One region of the Arthrobacter sp. NPDC057009 genome, then DNA from elsewhere that is predicted to be linked to it. Evidence: predicted binding sites of a transcription regulator. Region 1 holds the regulator's gene; each other region holds the start of a gene.
The links. The regulator LexA, encoded in region 1, represses DNA repair genes until DNA is damaged. The targets are predictions, from matches to a motif close to TCGAACANNTGTTCGA.
Positions count from the first base shown of each region.

Region 2: ACFTR6_RS11200 (DUF222 domain-containing protein) is a predicted target of LexA. The motif match lies at 3,620-3,635, and genes of this name have one in related genera.
Region 3: ACFTR6_RS04290 (DUF6504 family protein) is a predicted target of LexA. The motif match lies at 2,601-2,616, and genes of this name have one in related genera.

Region 1 covers NZ_JBHUSB010000023.1:41,483-47,928, forward strand. Annotated here, with positions in the region: gene hisH (imidazole glycerol phosphate synthase subunit HisH) at 1-70, opposite strand, end outside; gene hisB (imidazoleglycerol-phosphate dehydratase HisB) at 67-693, opposite strand; gene ACFTR6_RS19095 (histidinol-phosphate transaminase) at 753-1,871, opposite strand; gene ACFTR6_RS19100 (LysM peptidoglycan-binding domain-containing protein) at 1,949-2,404, opposite strand; gene lexA (transcriptional repressor LexA) at 2,730-3,488, shown strand; gene ACFTR6_RS19110 (ATP-dependent DNA helicase) at 3,566-5,632, opposite strand; gene hflX (GTPase HflX) at 5,625-6,446, opposite strand, start outside.
Region 2 covers NZ_JBHUSB010000009.1:15,567-22,012, forward strand. Annotated here, with positions in the region: gene ACFTR6_RS11180 (NAD(P)/FAD-dependent oxidoreductase) at 1-344, opposite strand, end outside; gene ACFTR6_RS11185 (amino acid ABC transporter ATP-binding protein) at 384-1,265, opposite strand; gene ACFTR6_RS11190 (amino acid ABC transporter permease) at 1,262-2,059, opposite strand; gene ACFTR6_RS11195 (ABC transporter substrate-binding protein) at 2,109-2,957, opposite strand; gene ACFTR6_RS11200 (DUF222 domain-containing protein) at 3,764-4,870, shown strand; gene ACFTR6_RS11205 (short chain dehydrogenase) at 4,955-5,548, opposite strand; gene ACFTR6_RS11210 (GntR family transcriptional regulator) at 5,555-6,223, opposite strand; gene ACFTR6_RS11215 (hypothetical protein) at 6,416-6,446, opposite strand, start outside.
Region 3 covers NZ_JBHUSB010000002.1:242,203-248,648, reverse strand. Annotated here, with positions in the region: gene ACFTR6_RS04320 (hypothetical protein) at 1-53, shown strand, start outside; gene ACFTR6_RS04315 (mycoredoxin) at 139-396, opposite strand; gene ACFTR6_RS04310 (SOS response-associated peptidase) at 500-1,249, shown strand; gene ACFTR6_RS04305 (VOC family protein) at 1,262-1,684, opposite strand; gene ACFTR6_RS04300 (chorismate mutase) at 1,699-2,025, shown strand; gene ACFTR6_RS04295 (hypothetical protein) at 2,134-2,520, opposite strand; gene ACFTR6_RS04290 (DUF6504 family protein) at 2,675-3,040, shown strand; gene ACFTR6_RS04285 (DNA polymerase III subunit alpha) at 3,037-6,446, shown strand, end outside.

The DNA.
Region 1 (6,446 bases):
CCGGCGAGGCCGGTTTCAGGGTGGCGGAAGGATCGAGGATCGCGCCCTCGTGCAGTACTTTTCCGGTCACAGTGCCCCCTTGGTGGACGGGATGCCCTCGACGCGGGGATCCGGCTCGACTGCGGCGCGGAGCGCCCGGGCGAACGCCTTGAACTGGGCTTCGACGATGTGGTGCGGGTCGCGGCCGGCGATGACGTTCATGTGCAGGCAGATGCCGGCGTGCAGCGTGATTGCCTCGAACACGTGCCGGGTCAGCGATCCCGTGAAGTGGCCGCCGATCAGGTGGTATTCCTGCCCGGCGGGCTCGCCGCCGTGCACCAGGTAGGGCCGGCCGGAGACGTCGACCACGGCGTGTGCCAGGGCTTCATCCAGGGGCACGGTGGCCTCACCGAAGCGGCGGATGCCCGCCTTGTTGCCCAGGGCGGTGCGCAGGACCTCGCCGAAGGTGATGGCCACGTCCTCGACGGTGTGGTGCACGTCAATGTGGGTGTCGCCGGTGGCCTTGACGGTCATGTCGATCAGTGAGTGCTTGCACAGCGCCGTCAGCATGTGGTCATAGAAGGGGACCGAGGTGCTGATGTCCGACACTCCGGTGCCGTCGAGGTTGATCTCCACCAGCACGGAGGATTCGCTGGTCTCGCGCTCCATGCGGGCAGTCCGGGCCTCGGCAGCCTTGATTCCGGTGTCGCTCATGGTGATAGGTGTCCTTTGACGAGGATGGGGGGCGGACCAGTCATGGTCCATAGTCAAGTTTAGGCCGGAAGTGCGGCCTGCCTGGCCAGGATGCTTTCCAGCGCCTCCAGGAAGGCTGTGGTTTCCGTCTCAGTGCCGGCGGTGACCCGCAGGTGGCCGGCGATGCCGACGTCCCGGACGAGCACCCCGGCATCCAGCAGCTCCTGCCAGACCTCATGGGGCTTTTCCAGACCGCCGAAGAAGACGTAGTTGGAATCGGATGCCGCCGGCCGCAGCCCCATCCGCGTCAGCTCGGCGACAATCCGGTCGCGCTGGCGCTTGATGTCCTGCACATCCGCCATGAGCGCCTCCCGGTGCTGCAGCGCCGCGAGGGCGGTTGCCTGCGTGACGGCCGAGAGGTGATACGGCAGGCGCACCAGCCGGAGGGCGTCGGTCACCTCCGGCGCCGCGGCCATGTAGCCGAGGCGGGCACCGGCCAGGGCGAACGCCTTGCTCATGGTCCGGGAAACGATGAGCCGCTCCCGGCCCGGCAGCAGCGTCAGGGCGCTGGGCGTGCCGTCGTGCGCAAACTCGTGGTAGGCCTCGTCCACGACCACGACAGCCTGGCTTTCCTCACCTGCCTCGTAAACGGCTTCGACCACATCCAGGCCCAGGCCGGTACCGGTCGGGTTGTTGGGTGAACACAGGAAGACGATATTGGGCTGGAGTTCGCGCACCTGGCTGGCGGCGGACTCGGCGCTGAGGCCGTAGTCATCGGCGCGCTTGCCGGCGATGTACGCGGTGTCCGTGCCGCTGGCGAGGAGCGGGTACATGGAGTACGTCGGGGGAAAGCTCAGCAGCGTGCGGCCGGGGCCGCCAAAGGCCTGGAGGATCTGCTGGAGAACCTCGTTGGAGCCGTTGGCTGCCCAGAGGTTGTCCGGGCTGAGCCCGTGGCCCAGGTACTCCGCCAGGGCTTCCCGAAGTTCCGTGAATTCGCGGTCCGGGTAGCGGTTGAGCCCGGCGGCGGCCTCGCTCACCGCCGCGGTGATGGCCGCCCGCACATCGTCGGGCACGCCATGGGTGTTCTCGTTGACGTTGAGCAGGATCGGCACATCCAACTGCGGGGCGCCGTAAGGGCTCAGCCCCTTCAGGTTGGTCCGCAGGGGCAGTCGGTTCAGTCGCTCAAGCTGGTCAGTCACCAAGACAGTTTAAGGAACCCGGAGGGCTGGCCGGAAACTGTGACGGCTGAGGCACCCCTGCCCCACTTCTGGCCGCCTTATTTCCGCGGCACAAACAGCTGCTGGCCGGGCATGACCTTGCCTGCCTGGAGATCGTTGAGCTGGACGATGTCCGCGATGACATCCCGGGGATCACGGTCCGGATCCACCTTTCCGGCGATGGCCCAGAGGGACTCACCGGGCTGCACCGTGACCGAAACCGCTGGGGTGACGGTCAGTCCGCTGGCATTGTCCGCCGCTTTGGCCGGGGAGTTCAGGAGCCCTGCCAGGGAAAGAATGAGGGCGGCGAGCAGGACAAGCGGCAGGCCGATCAGGACAATGCGGCCGCGGCGCGTGAGCCGGAGGCGCGGCGGCTTGCCCGGGCGGGATGCGGCACCGGACTTCGCCGGGACGGCGGGCTTACCACTGTCCCGGGAATCTGCGAACCGGGCTGTTGGTGAAATGGCGCGCGGTGAAGCGGCGTGTGTTGAAGCGGCGTGTGTTGAAGCTGACATGGCGTGAGCCCTCCTGGACCAAGTTGTACTGCCTCGCGGTTGTACTGCCTCGCGTTCGAACAAACAGTTCGAACACCGGGCCGACAAGCGAGCCTAACTAGAACACATGTTCGAACTTTGCTTTTCCTAGTTTTAGCACCTATCAACGAATTAAGTCGAGACTCGCTAGAACAAATGTTTGAAAAAGCTGTATGGCTGGCCTACGTTGGAAATCACAGAACAACCACATCTGCAGTTGATCAGCAGGGTCTGACATTTTTCAGGCCGGAAGTTCCCGGCCACTGCAGCTACCGCGGCCGGGAGGAACGGAAAGGCGTTGGCGAACATGGCAGCACAGGCCTCTGACGGCAAGGCTCCCCAGCGCAGCCCGCGGTCTCAGCGGACCCCTAAGGGACTCACAGTCCGGCAGAAAAAGATTCTGGAAACCATCCAGCGCTCAGTGAACGAGAACGGCTACCCGCCGTCGATGCGTGAAATCGGCGACACCGTCGGCCTTGCGAGCCTGTCCAGCGTCACCCACCAGCTCTCCCAGCTGGAGAAGCTCGGCTACCTGCGGCGTGACCCCAAACGGCCGCGCGCCATGGAAGTCCTGATGCCGCTGACCCTGGATGCGCGGGCAGCAAAGCCTGGCGGCGCGGACAAGGCCTCAGCCCTGAGCCCGGCAGGCACAGCCGCAGGCGCAACGGTGACAGAACTGCCCAGCGCCATGGACACGGCCATGGTGCCGCTGGTCGGCCGGATCGCCGCCGGCGGCCCCATCCTCGCGGACCAGATGGTGGAGGATCTGATGCCGCTGCCCCGCCAGCTGGTGGGACACGGCGAACTGTTCATGCTCAGGGTCGCGGGCGATTCCATGGTGGACGCCGCCATCTGCGACGGGGACTGGGTTGTGGTCCGCAGGCAAAGCGACGCCGTCAACGGTGACATCGTCGCCGCGCTGCTCGACGATGAAGCCACGGTCAAGACCTTCAGGCAGCGCGACGGCCACACCTGGCTGCTCCCGCAGAACACCCAGTACGAGCCCATCCTGGGCGACCACGCGGTGGTTATGGGCAAGGTGGTTTCAGTACTCCGCTCGCTGTAGCACCGGTCGCTGCCGCACAAGCTCGCTGTAGCAGAAACTCCATTGGCCCCGGGCAGCATCAGCAGCCCGGGGCTTCGCTATGCCTGCGCGCCGGCCAGCCGTTCCAGTGCGGCGACTGCGGTCTTCCGGTCCGTGGTGGGCCAGAACGGCGGCAGGGCGGCGCGCAGGAATCCGCCATAGCGTTCGGTGGACAGCCGGGAATCCAGCACCGCCACCACCCCCTTGTCATTCGTGGACCGGATGAGCCGTCCCGCCCCCTGGGCAAGCCTGATGGCCGCGTGCGTGGCCGATACCGACATGAAGCCGTTGCCGCCGGCCTGGGCGACGGCCCGGGACCGCGCGGTCATCAGCGGATCGTCCGGCCGCGGGAAGGGAATCCTGTCGATCACCACCAGGCGGCACGATCCGCCCGGCACGTCGACGCCCTGCCACAGTGACATCGTGCCGAACAGGCAGGTGTCCGGTTCGTCGGCGAACTGCTTCACCAGCGCCGTCATGGTGGATTCGCCCTGGCAGAGAATGCTCACATCCAGCCGCATGCGCAGGGCATCTGCCGCTTCCTCCGCGGCGCGCCGGGAGGAGAACAGACAGAGTGCTCCCCCGCCGGACGCGCGGATCAGTGACTCGAGCTCGTCGAGCGCCTCCGGCGACGTGCCGCGGCCGGGCTTCGGCAGGTGGCCTGCCACGTACAGGATGCCCTGCCGGGGATAGTCGAAGGGCGAACCCACGTCGACGCCGGTCCAGCTGGGCGCGCCGTCGCCCAACAGGCCCAGGCCGCCTGCGGCGGGTTCGAAGGCGGAGCCGATGGCGAGCGTGGCCGATGTGAGCACCACAGTATGCCCGGCAAACAGGCCTTCCCGGAGCCGGCCGGCCACGCTCAGCGGCGCGATGTTGATCAGTGCCGGGGCGGTCTCGTCGGGCGCCGAGTATCCCTGCTGGGGATCAAACGTGCTGTTCCGTGAGAACCAGACCACCTCGCGGTTTTCCCGCGCGGCGATGAGCCGTTCACACAGCTCCAAAATCACCAGCAGGCGGGACCGCGCAAGCTGCCGCCCGCCGTCGGCCGTTGTGTTGCTGTCCCCCTTGGAATCAGACAGCGCCGCACGGCAGGCCTCACGAAGCTGGTCCACACAGTCCAGCTGTTCATCGTTCAGGCCGTTCGGCAGGAGGCCGCCAGGCACTCCGGCAAGCGCCACCTCGAGGTTGGCGGCCGCCGTGTTGAGGGCGTCAACGGTAATGCCCGTGTGCTTGCGGGCACCGGACGCCGCGGCATGGACCATTGCCACTGACAGCTGCCCCGATACCGCGCCGGTCACCCGGTCCTGGAGTTCGTGGGCCTCGTCCACCACCACGACATCGTATTCGGGCAGCACAGCCAGCCCTTCGAAGGCGCTGACAGCCAGCATGGCGTGGTTGGTCACCACAACGTCGGCTTCCGCGGCGTTGTGGCGGGCAAGTTCGCTGAAGCACTCTTCGGCGAGCGGGCATTTCTGGGAGCCGAGGCATTCCATGGACGTGACGGACACCTGCCGCCAGGCCCGGTCGGTGACGCCGGGAAGCAGCTCGTCACGGTCGCCGGTGGTGGTCTGTTCGGCCCATTCGCGGAGCCGGACCACCTCCTTGCCGAGCTGTGATGAAGGGCCGCCCACCGCCGCGGCGAAATGCGGGACGCTGGTGTCCTCGCCCAGCGAGAAGAGCTGGCCCTCCGAGGGTTCCTCGCTGGGAAAGCCGCCCTCCAGCTTGTGCCGGCAGACGTAATTGGCGCGGCCCTTGACCAGCGCCACCTTTACGGGCCGGTCGAGTGCCGGTTTGAGGCTTTCCAGCAGACGGGGAAGGTCCCGGCCCACGATCTGGGTCTGCAGGGCCAGGGTGGCGGTGGACACGAGCGCCGGCTTGTCGCTCTGAAGCGAGTGGGCGATGAGCGGGATCAGGTAGGCCAGCGACTTGCCGGTACCCGTGCCGGCCTGGACCAGCAGGTGGTCGCCCGTTTCGATTGCGCGAGCCACCTGCCGTGCCATCTCATGCTGGCCGGTGCGGCTTTGGCCGCCCATGCCTGCCACGGCACGGTCAAGCAGCTCGACCACGCGCTGCTCGCCGGCCGAGGCATCCGCTGGGGCTGCCGCACCCGCCGCCCCGTCAGTCATCGGTGCTGAAGGATTCCAGTTCAGCCGCAAGGCCTTCCCGGACCATGACCACAGCGCGCGTGCCGCCCTCCTCGTGATCCATGCTCAGGATCTCCGCGTCGGAGTCGTGCAGCTTGCTGATCAGATCACCGCGGTGGTACGGGACGAGGAGCTGCATCTTGACGTTCGGCCGCGGGATGGAATCGCTGATCGCCTTGAGCAGCTCGGAGATCCCCTCCCCGGTACGTGCCGAGACCACGACGTGCCGCGGTTCGCGCTGCTTGAGCCGCTCCACCACGAAGGGGTCGGCGGCGTCGGCCTTGTTCAGGACGATGATCTCGGGCACCTTGCGGGCATCCACCTCGGCGAACACCGAGCGCACGGCCGCGATCTGGCCCTCCGGGTCCGGGTGGGATACGTCCACGACGTGCAGGATCAGGTCCGCATCCGCAACTTCCTCGAGGGTGGAGCGGAAGGCCTCCACCAGCTGGGTGGGAAGGGAGCGGACGAAGCCCACGGTGTCGGCCAGCGTGTAGCCCACGCCGTCGGCGGTCTCGGCCTTGCGGACCGTGGGGTCGAGGGTGGCGAACAGGGCGTTCTCCACCAGGACACCGGCGTCGGTCAGGCGGTTCAGCAGCGAGGACTTACCGGCGTTGGTGTATCCGGCGATGGCCACTGAGGGCACCTCATTACGACGGCGGTTGGCCCGTTTGGTCTCCCGTGCCGGCTTCATCGCGGCGATCTCACGCCGCAGCTTGGCCATCCGGGTGCGGATCCTGCGGCGGTCCAGTTCGATCTTGGTTTCACCGGGACCACGGGAGCCCATGCCGGCGCC
Region 2 (6,446 bases), on a different contig from region 1:
AGGGTGTCGGCGGCGAGGCGGAGATGACCCTCAAATCCTGCACGCTGGTCACGGGCGTTGGACTTGCGCCACATGCCGAGCATGAACCGTATAAAGGAAGGATCAAGGGAGGGGCGGATGTAGAGCGGGCTGTCCGGGCGGAGCATCCACTTCATGGATTTGAGTACGACGCCGGGCCCCGGCACGGGTGCTGATTCCGCTGGGCAGATCCAGCCTGCGTTGACCTTCGAAGCACCCAGGCCCGTGGCCCGGGCATCAATGACGGTAACGGTCTCGCCCTCCCGGGCGAGGTGGTAGGCCTGCGTCAGGCCGATGACGCCGCCGCCAACTACAACGGTGTGCACAGTGTTTCCTTTCTCGGTCCGCTATTTAACCCAGTCGGGCTAGAAGCGGACGGCATCCACGAACTTCTTGAGGTCTTCGTTGTCGCATTTGTCGAATGCTGCTTCCGGGGTGGCGTTGACGGCGATCTCGCCGTTGTGGAAGAACACCACTCGGTCGGCGGCCTTGGAGGCGAAGGCCATGTCATGGGTTACGAGGGCCACCGCGATGCCGTCTTCCTCCTTCAGGCGGCGCAGGACGTCCAGGACCTCGGCCGCGACGGGCGGATCAAGGGCGGAGGTGATCTCGTCGCAGAGCAGGAGCTTCGGCTTCATCATCAGGGCCCGGGCGATCGCGACTCGCTGCCGTTCACCGCCGGAGAGCTGGGTGGGCTTGCTGAGGATGTGGTGTGCCATACCCACTTCGGCGAGAGCGGACTCGGCGCGGTCCCGCGATTCTTTGGCTCCGGCGCCGCGAACCTTGCGCGGTGCCAGGACCAGGTTGTCCAGCACGTTCATGTGCGGCCACAGGGTGTAGGTCTGGAAGACCATGCCGACTTCCGAACGGACGTTTTCCCATTCCTTGGTGCGCTGCTGTTCAGCGAACACGGTCTGGCCGTCCACGACGATCTGTCCCTCATCGGGGTCCGTGAGACCGGCGAGGGCGCGCAGCAGGGTGGACTTGCCGGAACCGCTTTTGCCGATGATGACGGTGATGTCGCCCTTGTTCATCTGGAAGTCGACGTTGCGGAGGATCTTCCGTTCGCCGAAGCTCTTCTGGAGGCCGCGGGCCTCCACCAGGGCCTGCCCGCTGCCGGCGCGGCCCGCGATCTGCTCCAGAGTTGTCACCGGGGTGCCCTTCTGTTCGCTTCCATCATTGTCCTTCTGCCGGCGGCTGGAAAGCTGCGTGCCTTCTGTTGGCTGGCTGAGTGCGTGGTGGCTCATACCGGCACCGCCGTCCGCGGGTCTGTGGTCCGTGGGCCCGGGGTACCGGAGCCTGCTGTTCCGGAGCCCTGCGTCCGGGAGCCTGGCATCATGCGGGCCAGAAGTTTCCGGGGCGGCGGGGCGCCCATGCCGGAGCTGTTCTGCATCCGGCGTTCCAGCGCGCTGGTTGCCAGGGACACCGGGAAGGCGATCGCAAAGTAGACAAATGCCGCGAGGGTGAAAACTTCCAGCGAGCGGTACGTCTGGGAGGAGATGGTGTTCGAGATGAACATCAGGTCCGCGACGGCGATGGTGGAGACGAGCGCCGTGTCCTTGAACAGTGAGATGTTCAGGGACAGGATCACCGGCAGCTGCTGGCGCAGGGCCTGCGGCACGATGATGTAGCGAAGCTGCTGGAAGCGGCTCAGCTGCAGCATCCGTCCGGCCTCGACCTGTTCCACGGGCACCGACTGGAATCCGCTGCGGTAGGCCTCGGCCATGAAAGCAGTGAGGTTTGCCGTCAGCGCGATGACCGCCGAGACCTCGCCGGGAAGGGTGACCCCGGTCAGCGCCGGCATGGCGTAGAAGATCCAGAACAGCTGGACCAGCAGCGGCGTGCAGCGGAAGACCTCGATGTAGGCCTGGGCGGCCCAACGGATGACCTCAATCTTGGACATGCGCCCCACGGCCACGGGGACAGCGAGGACCATGCTGATGGCGATGGTGATGAGTGTTATCTGGACGGTGATTCCGAGGCCCTGCATCATTGCAGGGAATGCCCGCGCAATCACGTCCCAGTCGAAGTTGTAGTTCATGATGTCTTGGCTCCTTACCCGGCGACTTGCCCGGTGACTTCTTGAGAGGTCACTTCTTCTTCAGGTCGCCGAGGTTGTCCACCTCGAAGTAGTTGACCTTGGCGTAGGCCTGGGTGAGCTTGCCGCTCTTCTGCGCGCGCTCGATGGCGATGTTCACGATCTGCATGGAACGGGCGTCGATGCCGGCCGGTACACCGTAGGCAGCTGTGCCCGAGTAGATCTCCGGATCCGGCACCACAATCTTCAGTGTCTTGTCCGCCTGGGCCTGGGATTCAGCGGTTGGGAGGTCGGTGAATTCTGCGACCGCCCGGCCTGCCTGGATGGCGGAGATGGCGTTCGAGTAGGAATCCATGGGCATGATCTTGGAGGTCAGGCCCTTCAGCGTGGCCTCCGGGGCTGCGCCCTGTGCAGTTGCGATCTGGCCGCCGCTTTGGAGGATCTGCTCAGAGGTCGTGTGCGGCGAGTTGGCCTTCACCACGAACACGCCGGGGTACTCGTAGACGGGGTTCGTGAAGGAGATCGCCAGTGACCGCTCCACGGTGTAGTCCAGGTTTGCTGCGAAGTCGTAGCGGTTGGCCTGCAGGCCGGCCACGATGTTCTTCCACTCCGCCGCAACCGGCACCAGCTTCACACCGAGCTGCTTTGCCAGTTCCTCCAGCGGAATGAGGTTTGGGCCGCCCAGCGTGCCGTCAGCCTGCTGGACAGTCATCGGGGGAGCGATTGCAACGCCTACGCGAAGCTCGCCGCGCTTCTTGATTTCCTCGATGAATGTGCCCTGCGCCGATCCGGTGGAGGCCGAGGCGCTGTTGCCGCGGAAGCCGCTGCCGAAGAAGCCTGCGGCTGCGGACAGTATGGCGATGGCGAGGACAGCAAGGACGATCTTGCTTGTTTTGGTCATGGTTTAAACCCTCTTTTACGGGAATGGGGTTACCGGGCTGGCAGCGGCATCAAGGGGCCATCCGCAGCTCGAAGGAATTTTGTGGCCGGCGGCGTTGGGCGCTGCCGGTGGGGGAGGTAAGGGCGGCCTGAGCGAATCCCGCCGTTGTGGTTTGGTTGTTTTATTGTCAAACAATCTGCGTGCTGGTTCAACAGTAGCGCTGTGACCCCGACCACGTCCAGTGGTTTTTTCGAGGGGTCTGGGTTAGCAGGAAATATTGCGGAAATCTGGGTCCCGCTATTTCCCGGGGCGGCGTCACAAAGGTGGTGAGATTGCGGGCAAATGTAAATTCCGCGTTGCCGGCCGGCCGGTCCCTCACAGCCGGCCGTTAAATGTCAGACCCTCGCCCTAGTCTGAAAGTGTCAGGCAGGCGATAGTCCCGCACAGTTCGGGGCAAGGATTCCGGGAAGGGGCAGGCGTGGAAGACCAGGTATTCGTGGCGGATGACGATGCGTGGGTTCCGGCTGTCGACTTCACGGACAAGGAGGATTCGCCGTTGGTTGGCACGGTGAGCTTGCCGCTTCCATCCTTCCTCTCTGCCGACGATGCGCTCAGCGTGGTGGAATCGACCGACAGGCTCATTGCCTGGGCAACAGCACAGAAAATGAGTGCCCTGGCCCGGGTCGAAGAAGCGATCGGTGAAGAATCTCCCCGGCGGAAAGAGAACCAACCGGTGCGGTTCGCCGGGGACGAGGCCCATGCCCTGGCCGTCTCCGAAGTGTCCACGGCCTGCGCTCTGACGGAAGCCACGGCCGCGCGCTTGCTGCATGATGCCGGGGATCTTCCAGTGGGGAGTCCTCGAGGCGGTCGAGGCCGGGGAGATCTCCGAGGTGCACGCCCGGATCATTCTCGACCAGGTCCGCTCCCTCCCGGCCGGGCAGGCCGAAAAATTCGCCACGATGGCCCTGCAGCGCACGCTGACGCGGCATGGCAGACGTCGCACGCCATCCGAAATGCGGGCATGCCTGCGCCGGCTGCGCGAGCGACTTCACCCTGAAAGCCTCATTGCCCGCAAGGAAGCCGCCCAGCGTGAGCGCGGCGTTTGGTTCAGGGCCGAGCCGGACGGCATGTGCACGCTTTCCGCGTTTCTTCCGGCGGAAGTCGGGATGGCCATTTTCAACGGACTCGACCGTGACGCCCGGCAGGCCAGCGCGCGGGCCGCGGAGCTCGGAGGTGCTCCTGCGCCGCATCCTGCGTCAGATTCCAGCACGCTGTCGGAGCTCAGGGCGGATGCGCTCGCTTACCGGCTTTTTGGTGGACCTGACACAGTTTTTGGTGGATCTGATGACCCAGGATCCTCAGCATTCCGCGCCGAGGTCGTGGTGACTATCCCTGTCGGGTCCGTCCTGGGCGCCAGGATCGTGCCCGGCGGCGATGTACTTGGCGCCGAATCAGCTGAACCCGCCGAATCCGGTATGGCTGAACTCGAAGGGTATGGCCCCATCGATGCTGCAACGGCCTGCCGCTTGGCGGCCATCGCGCCTACATGGCAGCGGCTTTTCACGGATTTCACTACGAGCCAGGCCCTCGGCATGGGCCGCACCGTCTACCGCCCACCGAAGGCGCTTCGCCGGTACCTGCATTGCCGTGACGGGACCTGCCGGTTCCCGGGCTGCACGCGCCGGGCCATCGTCTGCGAACCGGATCACACCATCGAGTGGCAGGATGGCGGTACTACCGATGCCGGCAACCTGGCTATGCTCTGCCGAAAGCACCACGCGCTGAAGTCCATCGGCGCGTGGAGCTACAGGCAGTTGTCTCCAAGCGGGGACCTTGAGTGGCAGTCACCCCTGGGCCGGAACTGCAGGACTGAACCGGCGGACGTCGGCAGGGCAGCGTATCCGTTCCAGCAGCCGGAGCCCCCGCCGTTTTAGGCGGCGGGGGTTCCGGGCGCCACTCAGCCCGGGTGCCTCGCGTCAAGGCGCCCCGGGGGCGGTGCCGCCTGTGTTTGTAGGTGCTTAGTCCAGCGCGAAGACCTGCCCGGTCTGGATGCCCTCCACCGACTTCACATAGGCGCGTCCCACCTCGTCAGCGGGCACCTGCGAGAATCCGGGGAAGAACTCGTGATAGCCGGAAGCCTCGGCCAGGACCGTGGGGCTGACGGCGTTGATGCGGATGCCCCTCGGCAACTCGGCGGCGGCCGCCATCACGAACGACTCCAGCGCGCCGTTGGCCAGTGAGGCCGCGGCTCCGGTCAGGATGGGCTCGCGGGCGAGGACACCGCTGGTCAGCGTGAAGGAGCCGCCGTCGGAGATGTACTCGGCGCCAAGCTGCACCAGGTTGACCTGGCCGAGGACCTTATCCTCGAAGCCGGCCCTGAAGTCCTTGTCCGTGAGCTCGGAGAGCGGCTTGAAGGGAACCGACCCCGTGCAGGAGATGACGGCATCCACCGTGCCCACCTGGTCGAACATGCGCCGGATCGAATCGGGTTCGGCCAGGTCCACGCTGACGTCGCTCGAGCGGGAGGCTTCGATGACCTCGTGCCGTCCCTTGAGTGCTGCGGCCGCTGCGGAACCGAGCAGGCCATTTGCGCCGACAATGAGAATCTTCATGGGCAGTTACTCCTTCTGCTTGTTCTGTGCGTCCAGCAGCGCGATGAGTTCCTTCGCGCTGTCGATGGTGTGTTCGGTGAAGGCCTTCCGGATGACCTCAAGGTCCTTGGTCCGAATGGCCTTCACGAGCTTCTCGTGCACGCGGTGGGCGCGGACGGGGTCCGCGCGGGTGGCCTGGTCCTGGGCGAGGATGATGGTGACGTGGGCTTCGGTGACGGGCCAAAGACGCAGCAGCAGCGCGTTCTCGGACGCGGCCCAGAGCTTGCGGTGGAAGGCCACGTGGCTTTCGTGCCGCACAACCGGGTCGGGATCCATCTCCACGCGGCTGTACTCGGCCCAGCTTTCCTCAACCATGCGCATCCGGCGCCCGGTTTCGTCTTCGATGATCGCGGTGGCCGCGAGCATGTCCAGGGCCATGCGGGTGTTGGCCAGATCCATGATGGCCGCCGTGTCGAGGGAGGCTACGCGGAGTCCGCGGTAGGGCTCCTGCACCAGGAGGCCTTCCTGTGCCATCTGGTTGAGTGCCTCGCGGACGGTGGGCCGGCTGACATTGAGCCACTCGGACAGCTGCACTTCGGTGAGCTTCTCCCCGGGCTTGATGGTGCCCAGCACCACCGCCCGGCGAATCTCGTTGACCACGCCGTCCCGGCGGGAAACAGAAGCCACGGGCGACATTCTCACAGGCAGGGACATCGACTCGGGTGACAGGTGCGTTTCCGCCATGCGCTTCCCCAATTGCTAGGTTTTTGATCTGCCTTGTTTGTGCAGATTGTCTGACAAAGTCTAGCCGTTCCATGCGCACACGTAAATGGCTGGGGGACTTTTGCACCAGGACTGGGCCGGATCCCAGCCGGACAGGGGGGTCCGTCAGGCGGCCTGGCTCGGCAGCCAGAGGGAG
Region 3 (6,446 bases), on a different contig from region 1:
GCCGTTCGGAAGTGCACACCCGCACACAGGACCGGATCGGCGAAAAAGTCTGACCCGCCGGTGGCGTGTGCAACGGCAGATGGAAATAGTAAAGGCACCGGTCAAACCGGTGCCTTTACTGATGCCTGCGGGCGGGCCCTACGCGGCGAGCCGGCTCTTGACCTCGGCTGCGGACGGGTTCGTGGCAGCGGTGCCGTCCGGGAAAAGGACGGTGGGGACGGTGCGGTTGCCGCCGTTGATCTGCTCCACGAGTTCGGCCGTGCCCTCCACCTCTTCGATGTTGATCTCGGTGTAGCCGATGCCCTGCGCGTCCAGCTGCTTCTTCAGCCGGTTGCAGTAGCCGCACCAGGTGGTCGAGAACATGGTGATGGTGCCGTCTTCGGGGGTAAAGTCCACGGGCTCTCCTCAGATTTGATGTGGTCCTGTCGGTTTCCTTCTCCTCAACCGTAACCCGGGCGCCGGTATTCCCCCGTCTCTGTTGCGATGGCATGCTGGTGCCATGTGTGGACGTTACGTCATGGCCCGGGCAGTGGGGGATCTGCTGGCCGAATTCGATGCCGAACTTGAGAACGAAACCGAAATCCCGCCCTCGTGGAACGTGGCGCCGACGGACGGCGCTCCCATCGTGCTGGAACGGCTCATCGACGGCGCCACTGTCCGCCAGTTGCATGTCGCGCGCTGGGGGCTGGTGCCGTCCTGGGCGAAAAGCCCCGGAATCGGCGCGAAGATGATCAATGCCAGGAGCGAGTCCGTCCTGGAGAAGCCGGCGTTCCGCAAGGCCGTGCAGTCGAGGCGCTGCGCAGTCCCGGCCGACGGCTACTACGAGTGGAAGCAGGGCGAGGGGCGCAGCAAGCAGCCGTACTACGTCCACCCCCGGGACGACTCCGCCATGGCATTCGCCGGCCTGTATGAGTGGTGGAAGGACCCGTCCGTGCCGCCGGGTGAACCCGGCCAGTGGATGCTCTCGATGTCCATCATGACGGCGGACTCGCCGCCGGCGGGAACCGAGGGCACTGTGTTTGCCGAGCTGACCGCGCTGCACGACCGCGTCCCGCTGCCCATGAGCCGGGACACCATGGCTGCGTGGCTTGATCCGCAGGTTGATGACGCTGCCAGCCTGGTGGACCTGGTCCGGTCCGGCGTGAAGGACGTTGCCGCCGGCTGGCGGGTGGATTCCGTGGGCAAAGCGGTGGGAAACGTCCGCAACAACTCCCCGGACCTTATTGAACCCGTGGAGGCTCTCTTCTAGGGCTGCCCGCAGTCAGACGGTGACCTGGCCGCCGTCGTCCACTGCCCAGGTGGGGTTGAACGCGATCTCCCACCGGAAGCCGTCCGGATCAGCGAAGTATCCGGTGTACCCGCCCCAGGGCTGGGTCTTGGGAGGTGCCACCACGGCGGCGCCGGCAGACTCTGCCTGTGCCATCACTTGGTCCACCTGCTCGGAGCTGCCGACGTTGTGGCTGAGCGTAATGCAGGGTACTGCCGCAGGCGCATCGACGGCGGCCTCGGCCTGCATCTGCCCGGCATCCCACAGGGACAGAATCAGGCCGTGGTTGGCCTGGATGAACACCACCTCGTCGGGGACCTCGCGGTGGACCGGCCAGCCCAGCCCGTCCACGTAGAAGCGCCGGGAGGCGGCCACGCTGCGCACTCCCAATGAAATAAAATCGACTCTGGGCTGCATGGTTCGATACTGTCATGAACATGCCCACAAATCACGGAGACGAGAAAACCGCCCAGGCTGACCGGGAACAGCTCGCCGCCGTGCGGGTCGCAGTGGATGAGGTGGACGAACAGATCGTCACGCTGATCGCCCGCCGTGAGCGCCTGATCCGCATCGCCGGAACACTGAAGGGTGACGACGCCGAAGTGCGGGCCCCGGGGCGCGTGGAGCGGGTCATCGAACACGTACGCTCAGCCGCGGAGAAAAAAGAAATCGACCCGGACATCGTGGAAACCACGTACCGGGCCATGATCTCGAAGTTCATCGAGCTTGAGATGAAAATCCACAACGACAACAGCTGAGCTGCTGCTTCTGCCAGCCGGCAGGTTCAGTCCGCAGACGGGCACGCCGGGGCGCGGTAGCGGCAGGTCCGGGCTGGTTCCGGTGCCGCACGCGAAGGCGTTGGCCCTCTAGAGCTTCTCCTCGACAGGAACGCCGGACTGGAATTCCCGCCCGTCGGCCTCACTGAACGCGGACATGAGGTGACTCTTTTCGAGTCCCAGGACCGTGCTCATCGGGAAGTTGCCCGTGATGGTGCTGCCCGAGTGCTCGACGCTGCTCAGATCGAAGTTCTCCTCCGTGCCGTCATGGCTGAAGGAGTAGATCGAGACGGCCTCGCCGTTCATGAACTCGATTCCCAGCCTCCGTTGATGCGAATAATCCGGAGTGGCAGCCACGAGCCCCACAACAAAGGCTCCCGATGCTGGAATGCTGCCGTCGATATCAAACTTGGCCACCAATGTGCTTTCTTTGGCGGCGATGCTTACCTGCTTCAGGAGCGCGTCATTGGAACTCATGGGACCATCCTGCCCTGTGAGCCGCCGTCCGTCCACACCCATCTAGGTTTTGTCCGTGGCCCGGCGTAGACTGGAACCATTCGAATACATATTCGAATCTGTGAAAAAATACCGTGTATTTTCTGCAGGGCGAGATTGGTTTCCGGAGGTACCCATGGGCATGTTCAGCGAGTCTGTCGACGTCGTCTGCGCACCTACCGGGGAGCCTGCGGAGCTGCGGTGGGGCGGCAGGGATTACCGGGTCTGTGCTGAGCCGGTGCGCTGGTACGAACGCCGCCAGTGGTGGGCAGAAGAACGCCGTGCCCCGCTGGGAAGCGGCCCCGGCCTTGTGGACCATGAGATCTGGCGGGTGCAGGTTCTGCCCGGCGGCAAAAACCACCAGCCGGAAACCCCGGCAGCAGAACCACAGGAACCCCTGACCCTCGACCTGGTCCGGCATGCCGGCAGCGGACGCTGGCGGCTGCTCCGGATCCACGATGCCCTCCGGCCCAAAGACGCACTCCGACCCAAATCAGCATGAGCTTTACTCACCTTCACGTTTCCACCGCCTTCAGCGCCCACTACGGTGTTTCCTGGCCCGAGGAACTCGCCCAGGCGGCAGCTGCCCAGGGAGCCACAGCCCTTGGCTGCACTGACAGGGACGGCCTGTACGGCACCGTCAAGCACCTCAAGGCGTGCATGGCCGCCGGGATTGACCCGGTGGTCGGCGTCGATCTGTCAGTGTTCGACGACGAGGCGGACCATGAGGCAGGGCTGCCCGGCCAGCAGACATCAGGAGCCCGGTCATCCAAAGCCCGGTTTGCCGCAGCCCGGGTCACAGGGCGAGTTGTGGTCCTGGCCCACGGGCACAACAACGGTGCGGGATACAAAGCGCTCTGCCGGCTGATCTCCGACGCTCATGCCCGCACATCCGGCAAGGCCGGGGGAACAGTGCCCGTTGCCGTCACCAGGGCGGAACTCGCCTCGCGCGTCCTGGACCCGGAAACCCTGAAACCGGTGCTCACCGTGCTGCTGGGGCCGGATTCCGACGTCGGCGTCGCGCTGGGCGGGCGCCGTTACCTTCGCCCCCGCACCCTTTTCAAGAGCTGGCTGGACGCCATGCCGGCCGGAAGCATCGCCGCTGAGATCGTCACGCACCTCAGCCCACCGGGTGAGCCGTTGAGCACGGCCCATGCTGTCCGCATGCTCAAGCTGGCGCAGGAGTACCGCGTACCGGCCGTGCTCACCAATGCGGTCCGTTACTGCGAGGAGGACGGGGCAGCCACCGCCGACGTCCTGGATTCTGCCCGCACGCTCAAGTCGCTTCCCGAACTCTCCGATGCTCCGCTGCTCCAGCCTAACGGGCAGGGATGGCTGAAATCGCCGGACCAAATGGTGGAGCTGGGCAAGGAAGTCATCCACGCCGCCGGATACGGAACCGCGGATCTCCATGTTCTGCTTGCGCAGACTGAGGCGCTCGCGGACCGGTGCCGCATGGATCCCGTGTCTGACATGGGCTGGAAGCAGCCGGTGGTGCCCGAGGCGGCAGTCATCGGTATTGAGGGGGATCCGCTGGCGGAACTCACCCAGCGCTGCGAAGCCGGAATTGCTCGGCGGTTCCCCGGAATCTCCGGTCAGGCGGAAGCCGACATGCGCGCCCGGCTCCGGCATGAGCTGAAGATCATTGCCCGGCTCGGTTTTGCCTCCTACTTCCTCACCGTCGCCGAGGTTTCCCGCATGATCCTGGACATGGGAGTAAGGGCGGCAGCGCGGGGATCGGGGGCTTCCAGCCTGGTCAATTACCTGATCGACATCAGCCAGGTGAACCCGCTCCAGCATGACCTGATCTTCGAACGGTTCCTCTCCGGCGACCGGTCCACGTTGCCGGACATCGACATCGACGTCGAAAGCGCAGAACGGCACAACGTCTACCGGAAGATCTTTGACCGGTTCGGCGCCCAGCGCGTCACGCTGATGAGCATGCAGAACGGGTACCGCGCCCGCGGTGCGGTGCGGGACGCCGGCCTGGCCTTGGGCATGGACGACGGTGATGTCGGGGAGATCGCCAAGCAGCTGTGGCGCTTTTCCGCCCGGAAATTCCGGGAAGCGCTGGAGGAGAAACCTGAACTCCGAGAATTCGCCGGGAGGGTGGAGCAGCGGAACTTTTCCGAGAACCAGCAGCTTGACCTGCTGGTGGATCTCACCGAACGGCTGGACCGGCTTCCGCGCCACATCTCCATGCATCCCTGCGGTGTGATCCTCGGTGATGCCACCCTGCTGGACCGGACCCCCGTCCAGCCCAGCGGCCTTGGCCTGCCCATGAGCCAGTTCGACAAACATGACATGGACCCCATGGGCATGCTGAAGCTTGATGTCCTGGGGGTCCGGATGCAAAGCGCCATGGCCTTTGCCGTGCGGGAGATCATCCGCATCCATCCCTCGAAGGCTGAAGTGGTGGCTGCCGGTGCGCATCCGGTGGGCCCTGCCGGCAACGGGCCGGATTACATCAGGGAGGACGGCCTCATCGACCTCAATGCGGTGCCCCTGGATGACGAGCCGACGTATGAGCTGATCAGGAGCACCCACACGCTCGGGTGCTTCCAGATCGAATCACCGGGCCAGCGGGAGCTGGTGGGGAAGATGGCGCCGCGTGAGTTCAACGACCTCATCATCGACATCTCGCTGTTCCGTCCCGGGCCCATGAAATCGGACATGGTCCGGCCCTTCCTCGAACACCGGCACGGTTTCGCGCCGGAGACCTACCCGCACCCTGACTTGAAACCGGTGCTGCAGGAAACCCACGGCGTGACGGTCTTCCATGAGCAGATCCTGCGGACCTTTGACGTGATGACCGGCTGCGGGCTGGCCAAGGCGGACGAGTTCCGCAGGGCGCTCAGCAATGAGGTCGGGGAAGCCCAGGTTGAGGAGTTTTTCCGCCGCGAGGCCAAGGCCAAGGGGTACCGGCCGGACGTCGTGGACAAGGTCTGGGGAACCCTGAAATCGTTCGCGAGCTTCGGGTTCTGCAAAGCCCACGGCGCCGCCTTTGCCGTGCCCACCTACCAGTCGGCCTGGCTGAAGGCCCATCACCCGGAAGCTTTCCTCGCGGGCCTGTGGGAACACGATCCCGGGATGTACCCCAAGCGTCTTCTTGTTGCCGAGGCGCGGCGGATGGGCATCCCCATCCTGCCGCTGGACATCAACCGCAGCGGTGCGGAATACCGGGTGGAGCGTGTCGCGGAAGGACCGGACACGGGGAAGCTGGGCATCCGGTTGAGCCTCAACGGCATCTTCGGGCTTTCCGGTTCCGAGCTGAAGCGGATCGTCGCCGGACAGCCCTATGATTCCCTGGCTGATCTGCGGGACCGCTCCAGGCTGAGTAAGCCCAGCATCAAACGGCTCGCCCAGCTGGGCGCCTTCGATTCCCTGCACCGGGAATCCGGCGGGACAGCCAACCGGGCAGACCTCGTCCACCACCTGCAAAGCCTGCAGGGCAAGCCATCGAAGAAAGGCGCGGACGTCATTGACGGGCAGCTCGCGCTGCCCCTCGGCGATGTCGAGCTGCGGAACGTCAAGGCAGGGCTGCCGGAGCCCACCATGGTGGAGAATGTCCGGGCAGAACTTGACCTGATGGCTGTTGATGTCAGCGAACACCTGATGTCCAGCCACCGGCCGCTCCTGGACCGGCTTGGGGTCACCACCGCGGACAAGCTCCTGGGGCTGCGCAACGGCACAGAGGTCCTGGTGGCCGGCGTCAGGATCGCCACCCAGACCCCGCCCATGCGCGGGGGAAGGAGGGTGGTCTTCATCAGCATCGACGACGGCACCGGGTGCGTTGACTCGGTGTTCTTCCATGAGGCCCAGGAGCACGCCGGCCCGCTGCTGTTCGGCACCAGGCTGCTGCTGATCCGGGGCACCACCCGGCGGACCGGCCCGCGCGGCATCAGCCT